DNA from 2 places in the Bacillus sp. ABR genome. Region 1 is predicted to be linked to the other one. Evidence: riboswitches for the same ligand, from Rfam matches in the RefSeq annotation. Region 1 holds a riboswitch; the other holds the start of a gene.
What was found. Region 1 has a riboswitch for S-adenosylmethionine ahead of OIT90_RS15545 (methionine biosynthesis PLP-dependent protein). Riboswitches for the same ligand answer to the same signal wherever they lie in the genome.

Region 1 (4,462 bases):
ACGATGATTCCGACTGGGCTCGAACCAGCGACCTCTACCCTGTCAAGGTAGCGCTCTCCCAGCTGAGCTACGGAATCGGGTTATGTATCAGTTCTGGGCTTTCTGTTACTGACAGTCTCTATTATATAACCATAATAATAAAGCGTCAATGGTTTTGTTTAAAAAAGATCAAAAAGCCGGCGGCTGTGCCGGCTTTTTTCTCTCCTTCTTTATGATTGGTTCACAAGAACAGGCTTTAGTTGATCCAGTGCTTGTTTGAAGTCACGTTTGAGGTCTTCTCCGTTTTCAACTCCGACACTTAAACGAAGCAGCCCATCTGTAATCCCTCTTTTTTCTCTTTCTTCTTTTGGCATAGCTGCATGTGACATTTTGGCTGGATATGACAAAATCGATTCGACGGCGCCGAGGCTGACGGCGAATACAGGTAATGTGACGGCATCCACCAATTCTTTGACTGCCGCTTGGTTTTCTAGTTCAAATGAGAGAACAGCCCCTGCTCCGCTTGCCTGCTTTCGCTGAATATCTGCACCCGGGTGATCATCTAAGCCTGGGTAGTATACTTTTTTGACCGCAGGATGTTCTTTAAGAAATGAAGCTAGCTCGAAGGCCGTTTGACTAGCTTTTTCTAATCTGACCTGAAGGGTTTTTAACCCTCTTAAAACGAGCCAGCAATCCTGCACGCCAAGGACCGCACCGAAGGAGTTTTGCAGTGAATAGAGTTCCTCTCCCAGCTTCTCATCTTTTACCACGGCTAAGCCTGACAGCACATCACTGTGGCCGCTTAAAAATTTCGTTGCGCTGTGCAGAACAACATCCACACCAAGGTCCAGCGGACGCTGAAGCGCAGGCGTTAAAAACGTATTATCTAAGAATGTCAAACAGTCATGCTCTTTCGCAATCTGTACGACACCTTCAATATCTGTAATGCCTAGTGTTGGATTTGACGGTGTTTCCATGTAAATGACCTTTGTATTCGATTGAATGCCTCTTTTGACTTCATTCAAATCCGTCATATCCACGAAGGTATGCTCAATTCCAAATCTCGACAGAACTTGGGTGATCATTCGGAAAGTCCCGCCGTACACATCTCTTGTGACAAGGACGTGATCTCCCTTTGATAATAGAAGAAAAGCGGTTGAAATAGCAGCCATGCCTGATGCAAAGGCAAGCCCTCTCGTTCCTCCTTCCAGCGCCGCAATCGTATCCTCTAATGCTTGACGTGTAGGAGTTCCCGATCTCGAGTAGTCATATTGGCCAAATTCATCGAAGCTGCTTTGATGAAAGGTGGATGCATGCTGAATCGGTACACTGACTGCACCTGTTGAACGGTCTGTTTTAAACGCATTATGAACGAGTTGTGTTTCGAGTGTCCAATCATGTGTGGTCATTTGGCGTGTACCTCCTCTTTTACTTGTGATAGTGCCTGTTTCAGGTCTGCTTTCAGGTCATCTACATGCTCGATGCCAACAGAGAAACGGAGCAGCTTGTTACATACACCGTTTGCAATGCGAATTTCTTCTGGGATATCCATGTGCGTTTGCGTTGCAGGATACGTAATGAAGCTTTCGACTCCGCCAAGGCTTTCAGCAAAACAAATCGTTTTTAGCTGCTTTAAAAATGGATTGACCCAGTCCTCTTTAGCTACTCGAAATGACAGCATGCCTCCCTTTCCTGGATAAAGCACATCTTGAATTTCTGGCTGTTTCTTTAAAAACTCAGCCAGCTCCTTCGCATTTGCCTCGTGCTGGCGCATTCTAAGAGCCAGTGTTTTCATTCCTCTCATTAAAAGCCATGAGTCAAATGGTGATAGAACCGCTCCAATCGCGTTTTGATGCTGGAACATGTCTTCAGACAGCTGCTCTCCTTTTGTCACGACAAGCCCTGCAAGAACATCATTATGTCCGCCTAAATATTTGGTTGCGCTATGAATGACAATGTCCGCTCCAAGCGTAATCGGCTTTTGCAAGACTGGTGTGTAAAAAGTATTATCGACAATCACCAAAGCGCCATGTTCTTTTGCAATCTTCGCTATTTTTTGAATATCTGCTTCCTGCATCAGTGGATTTGTCGGTGTTTCAATAAAGACCGCTTTTGTGTTTGGCGTGATTTTAGAGCGTAAACAGTCTTCATCTGCAAAATCATCATAAAGAAAACGTAAGCCGTACTTTTTCCATTCGTTTTCAAACAAACGGTATGTACCGCCATATAGGTCTGATGAGACGATGAGTTCATCTCCGCTTTCAAATAGAGCCATGATCGTTTGAATCGCAGCCATTCCCGAACTGAAGGCAAAACCGGCCGTCCCTTCTTCGAGTGAAGCAATTGCATCCTCTACGAGCTGTCTTGTTGGGTTTTTCGTTCGAATATAATCAAATCCTGTAGATTCCCCTATACCTCTATGTCTGTATGCTGTCGAAAGGTAAACGGGAGGACTGACAGTGCCAGTCACCTCTTCGCTACGGTTTCCAATCTGCGCTAATTTCGTTTCCACATGTTCTGTCATTTGACACCATCCTAAGTAAAAATCTGATTTCAAAACAGAAAACCCCTTCTTCATAAGAAGAAGGGGTTTAATCGCTTCCTCTTATCTTCCAAGCAAAAAAGCTGCTTGCTGGATTTAGCACCTTGGTACATCACATGTAGTGATGCATACCGGTTGCTGAGGTTTCAAAGGGCCAGTCCCTCCACCTCTCACGATAAGAATGTGTTGTCTGTCTGTTCTAATTCTTAATACTGTAACCCATTAAATCTCATTTTTCAAGGGGAAATGTCATGATTAATTAAAATTTTCTGTATTTTATAACAGAATCGATGTTATACGGTTTGATTGCATGTTAGCATATAGGAACAACGCTGTTTTTCGTGTTACAATGAATGGAAACGTTTCACTTTATGATGAATTTGGTTAGCTGGAGGAATGGATTATGGTGAAGAAAACAGGAATCATTCAAGAAGAAACCTTACAGTCAAAAGAACTTGGGGCGGACATGACCATTTTGATCTATTTGCCAGTCAATTACTCCCCCCTTTATACATATCATGTCATCATTGCCCAGGATGGTCATGATTATTTCCGCCTAGGCAAAATAGGCAGACAGGCAGAAGAATTGATGCAGAACAAAGAAATGGAACGCTCGATTATCATTGGTGTCCCTTATGAAAATGTTACGGAAAGACGGAACACGTATCATCCAGACGGCACAAAGTTTGAAGCGTATAAACGCTTTTTAGCCAATGAACTGGTTCCTTATATTGATGAACACTATCCAACCTATCAAATTGGATCAGGACGTACGTTTATTGGTGATTCACTTGGTGCGACGATTTCCCTCATGACAGCCATTGATTATCCTTCTTTATTTGGCGGGCTGATTTTGCAGTCCCCTTACGTTGACGAGTCGGTTCTAGAAGCCGTCAAACAGTCGACAGCCCTTTCTCATTATGCGATTATCCATCAAATTGGGCTGGAGGAAACCGCTGTGAAAACAACAGATGGCCAGGTGCTTGATTTTGTTCAGCCGAATGATGATTTAAAGGCCCTTCTTGAACAATCTGGAGCGGATTATTTATTTGAGACATTCGAAGGGGATCATAAATGGACGTTTTGGCAGCCGCTCATTGCGCCTTCGTTAAAAAGAATGCTCCCATATTCGTTAATCAACTGAATTTTGTTATAATAAACAATAATAAATACTTTCTTATTCAGGAGGGAACATGATGAAATACGGAGTTGTTATATTTCCATCAAAAAAATTGCAAGATATTGCGAACTCTTACCGGAAGCGTTATGATCCGAACTATGCACTCATACCGCCTCATTTAACATTAAGAACACCTTTTGAATTAACCGATCTAGAAGCGGCTGAGGTCGTCTCAACGTTAAGAGATTATGCAAAAAATGCTTCTCCTATTACGTTACGTATTAAAAAATTCAGTTCATTCGCTCCTGTAAACAACGTCATTTATATGAAAGTAGAACCGAACGAGGACATCATGGCGCTCAATGAAAGATTGTACGCAGAGCCACTGGCTGGTACACCTGAATATGCCTTTGTTCCGCATGTCACAGTGGCTCAAAAACTATCAGATGATGAGCATTCAGACGTACTTGGCACATTAAAGCTGAGAAAGATTGACCATGAAGAAACAGTGGATCGCTTCCACCTTTTATATCAATTAGAAAACGGATCTTGGACCGTCTATGAAACATTTATTTTAGGAGAAGAGGGTTAAAGACATTTGAAAACAGTCATCGCAACAGAACAAACACAACGAGAAGATGCATATTACGTTCGAAAAGAAGTATTCGTCAAAGAACAAGAAGTTCCAGTAGAGATCGAAATAGATGAACTAGAGGACAAAGCCACCCATTTTGTCATTTACAATGATGACAAAAAGCCTCAGGCGGCCGCTAGACTGCGGATCATTGAGGGATCAAAGGCAAAGCTAGAAAGAATTTGTG
Region 2 (4,462 bases), on a different contig from region 1:
TTGGCCGCGTATTTTCCCAAATGGCGACGATGCGGAACCAAATGAAGCAGGCCTCGCTTTTTATGAAAAAGTATTTGATGAACTGCATAAGCATGGAATTGAGCCAGTTGTCACGATCTCTCACTATGAAATGCCGCTTGCACTTGTGAAAAACTACGGTGGATGGAGAAACCGTAAGCTTGTGGATCTTTATGAAACATACGCTAAAACATTGTTTACTCGCTTTAAAGATAAAGTGAAATATTGGATGACCTTCAATGAAATCAATGTCGTGTTACATGCACCTTTCACTGGCGGCGGGCTTGTATTTGAAGAAGGGGAAGACGAGAAAAGCATTCAATATCAAGCAGCGCATCACCAATTTGTTGCAAGTGCTCTGGCTGTTAAAGCAGGACATGAAATCATTCCAGATGCAAAAATTGGCTGTATGATTGCAGCGATGACCACATACCCGTACAGCTCAAGACCAGAGGATATGTTTGCTGCAATTGAGCAAGACCGTAAAACATTGTTCTTCTCAGATGTACAGGCAAGAGGCTATTACCCAGGTTACATGAAACGTTATTTCCTTGAAAATGACATCAACATTGAGTTCCAAGACGGGGACGAAGACATTTTAAGAAACCATACAGTTGACTATATTGGCTTCAGTTATTATATGAGTTTTGTGACGAGTACAGATCCAAAGGTTCTTGAACAAGTTACTGGCGGTAACCTATTTGAAGGTGTGAAAAACCCTTATCTAGAAGCAAGTGATTGGGGCTGGCAAATTGATCCGAAAGGACTTCGTACAACACTGAATCAGCTGTATGACCGCTACCAAAAGCCTTTGTTTATCGTAGAAAATGGATTGGGTGCTGTCGATCAAGTAGAAGAAGACGGATCAATTCAAGACGATTACCGAATTGATTACCTCAGAAGCCATTTGCTAGAGGCGAGAGAAGCCATCGCAGACGGAGTAGACCTGATCGGTTATACAAGCTGGGGCCCAATTGACCTAGTCAGCGCATCAACGGCTGAAATGAAAAAACGCTACGGCTTCATTTATGTCGACCGTGATAACGAAGGAAACGGTACATTAGATAGAAAGAAAAAGAAAAGCTTCGATTGGTATAAACAAGTGATTGCGACTAATGGTGAACATTTGGATGCATAAAAGAAAAAGACAAACCGCTCATACTGCGGTTTGTCTTTTTTGTCCTTTGAGGGACTACGAAGTCCACACTTGATCAGCAATCTCAATCACATGACGCAGCTTTTCCCATTGCTGCTCTTCTGTTAACAGGTTGCCTTCCTCTGTTGAGGCGAATCCGCATTGTGGACTCAAACAAATTTGGTTAATGTCCACATATTGAGCCGCTTCCTCAATGCGTTTTTTAATCTGTTCAACTGGCTCAAGCTCACCGTATTTTGAAGTGACAAGGCCTAGTACGATTTGAAGGTTTGGGTTCTTCACATATCGAAGGGGCTCAAATCCGCCAGAACGATCGTCGTCGAATTCTAAAAAGAGACCATCAAGATCTAAGCCGGCGAAAATTGTTTCTGCCGCTGCTTCGTAACCACCTTCAGCTGCCCAAGTTGATTTAAAGTTACCGCGGCAAATGTGCATAGTAATCACCAAATCCTCTGGGCGATCAGCAACGGCTTCATTGATTGTCTTCGCAAACGACTCGCGAAGTTCATCTTCTTCACGGCCAAAGGCTTTGATTTGCTCGTGACCTTTTTCAGAAAAGAACACGGCCCATGCCGTATCATCCAGCTGCAAGTAGCGGCAGCCTGCATCATAAAAAGCACGGATGGCTTTCTTATACGCCTGTGCCACATCATGGTGGAATTCCTCTAAGCTGTCATACACTCCTTCTTCAAGCTTTCCACGGAAAAATAGCATATTCGGACTTGGAATCGTCATTTTAGCCGTATGATCACCAGCGATGCTGTGCAGGAAACGATAATCCTCCAGCATTGGATGATCTGTAAAATCGATCTTGCCTGTTACCTTGATACCTCTAGCTTTTGTCGTTGTGTTATGAAATTGAATGCCTTGATCTGCTTCAAATCCTTCAACCCCATCGAGTCCTTCCAGAAAGTCAAAATGCCACCATGCACGTCTGAACTCACCATCTGTGACAACCTCTAACCCAATTTCTTTTTGCTTCTCTACAATACGTGTAATTTCTTCGTTTTCAATTTGTCGGAGCTGCTCTGCTGTCAGCGTACCATCTGCTTTTTGCTTGCGTGCTTCCTTGATGCGCTCTGAACGAAGTAAACTTCCTACTTGATCTGCGCGGAATGGCGGTTTCGTTGTTTTCTTTCCAATGGTTTGTACTTGTGTCATGCTGAATCCCTTCTTTCTTCAGGTTAAAAAAACAAATAAAAAAGCTCTTCCTTGGATAAGGAAGAGCATCATATACTGTGAGAACTCTGCCTTATCTTCAAACAAGCATCTGCTTGCTTAAGGAATTAGCACCATTCTGTTCCTAGGAACAGCGGTTGCCGGGTTTCACAGGGCCAGTCCCTCCACCACTCTTAATAAGGTTACCTTTTGATTCAATTTTCTTAATAAACACAATTATTCAACCTTTTCGAGGAAAAGTCAATGGTTTTTACAATTTAATTTCCTACATGAACAAATCAGCAACAAGAACACCAGCAAGTCCGACAAGTGAAAGCACGGTGACCATCAATGTCCACGTTTTAAAGGTTTGAGCCATTGATAGGTTAAAGTATTCTTTATAAATCCAGAAACCCGCATCATTCACATGAGAGAACGTGATACTGCCGGCACCTGTTGCGATCACCATTAATTCAGGGCTGACACCCGTCAGGCCAATCAGTGGTGCAGAAATGCCAGCCGCCGTGAGACCGGCGACAGTCGCTGATCCTAAAGAGACACGAAGGACAGCAGCAATGAGCCAAGTCAGAAGCAGGGGAGAAAGTGTGCTTCCTTGCATAATCCCTGCAATATATTGATCGACGCCGCTATCAATGAGCACCTGTTTAAAGGCGCCTCCGCCCGCAATAATTAATAAAATCATAGCAATGGAGCCGATAGAATCCGTGATGGACTTCATCACGTCCTGCATGCTCTTTCCTCTTCCAAGCCCAAACGTGTAGATGGCAAGCAGCACTGAGATTAATAGTGCAATCGCCGGTTCGCCTAAAAACTCAGCGGTAGGCAGCAATGGGGAGGAAGGGAAGAAAATTTCTAGAAATGCTCTGAAAGTCATAAGCAATACAGGCAAAACAGCGGTGAAAATGCTAATGCCGAAGCTAGGCATTTCTTCTTCTGTGAATTCCTTTGGATTAAATAAGTTCTTTGGGATATGTGCGTGCAACTGGTCTTTTTTAAATAGTTTTGTAAACAGAAGTCCACCTACTAAAACAGCAGGAATCGCTAAAATAATCCCAACCAATAAGGTTTGTCCCATGTTTGCTTGAAAGACATTCGCAATGGCAGTCGGCCCTGGGTGAGGAGGGAGGAAGCCATGTGTGGTGATGAGAGCAGCGACAAGCGGCATGCCCACATACAGCACAGGAAGTCTTGCAGCCTGAGCGATCGTAAAGACTAATGGAATTAAAATAATGAATCCGGTTTCATAAAATAGAGCAATTCCAATCACAAATCCAGTCAGCATCGTCGCCCATTGGATTTTTCCGATGCCAAATCGGTCAATGAGTGTCATCGCGATACGCTGAGCACCGCCAGAATCAGCCATCAATTTCCCAAGCATCGCTCCAAAACCGAGAACGAGTGCCAGGTGTCCGAGCGTACTGCCAAGTCCTTTTTCGACGGAAGCAATCGCTTCTAGTGGTGTCATCCCTTCTAACACAGCAACAATTAAAGAGACAATAATCAAAGAAATGAAAGCGTTTAACTTAAAGACAACCATGAGTAAAAGCAATAACAAAACGCCAAGTCCAATAAACACTAACGACATGATCTTTCCTCCTTTGTGGTGCATAAGGGGGCGCAAACACCCCCTATGCCTTATCCTTCAAGTATGTCTACAGCTTCTTTTAACGTATCCTTTGACCCAACATTTCCCGGGAAAATCACATAAGACATGAAAGGGAATTTACTTTCTTCTCCTGTTTGCCAAACAGGGATCCCTGGTTTGATTTGACCTGCCACGGTCGCACGTCTCACGCTAAGACCTCTTGTCCCAATATCGCTGGAAGTAATTCCGCCTTTGGCAATGAGATACTTAGGACGAATGGTGAGGCGCTGGACAATACTTGTCACAGCATCACTAATCTGTACAGAGAGCTTTAATTCTTCCTCTTGGCGATCATCCCCAAGATCAAGCCGTTCTCTTCTTGTATAAACAGCCACAGATTGACCTGCTACCAACAGTGTTTCAGTTTGCTGGATGACGCGGTCAATTTCTTTGCGAAAGGCATCAGGCTCTAACACGAGGTGGGTATTAAATTCAATAAAAGCCATCTCTTTATTTTGCTCAAG

Region 2: linked by a shared signal. The riboswitch ahead of OIT90_RS00925 (5-methyltetrahydropteroyltriglutamate--homocysteine S-methyltransferase) and the one ahead of OIT90_RS15545 (methionine biosynthesis PLP-dependent protein) in region 1 are both predicted to bind S-adenosylmethionine.

What each region holds. Positions count from the first base shown of each region.
Region 1 covers NZ_JAOYSL010000005.1:24,391-28,852, forward strand. The annotation lists tRNA gene OIT90_RS15535 (tRNA-Val) at 5-77, opposite strand; gene metC (cystathionine beta-lyase) at 210-1,388, opposite strand; gene OIT90_RS15545 (methionine biosynthesis PLP-dependent protein) at 1,385-2,503, opposite strand; SAM riboswitch class I at 2,582-2,703, opposite strand; gene OIT90_RS15550 (alpha/beta hydrolase) at 2,925-3,665, shown strand; gene OIT90_RS15555 (YjcG family protein) at 3,718-4,233, shown strand; gene OIT90_RS15560 (GNAT family N-acetyltransferase) at 4,240-4,462, shown strand, end outside.
Region 2 covers NZ_JAOYSL010000001.1:200,461-204,922, forward strand. The annotation lists gene OIT90_RS00920 (glycoside hydrolase family 1 protein) at 1-1,156, shown strand, start outside; gene OIT90_RS00925 (5-methyltetrahydropteroyltriglutamate--homocysteine S-methyltransferase) at 1,211-2,335, opposite strand; SAM riboswitch class I at 2,424-2,536, opposite strand; gene OIT90_RS00930 (gluconate:H+ symporter) at 2,619-3,938, opposite strand; gene OIT90_RS00935 (four-carbon acid sugar kinase family protein) at 3,989-4,462, opposite strand, start outside.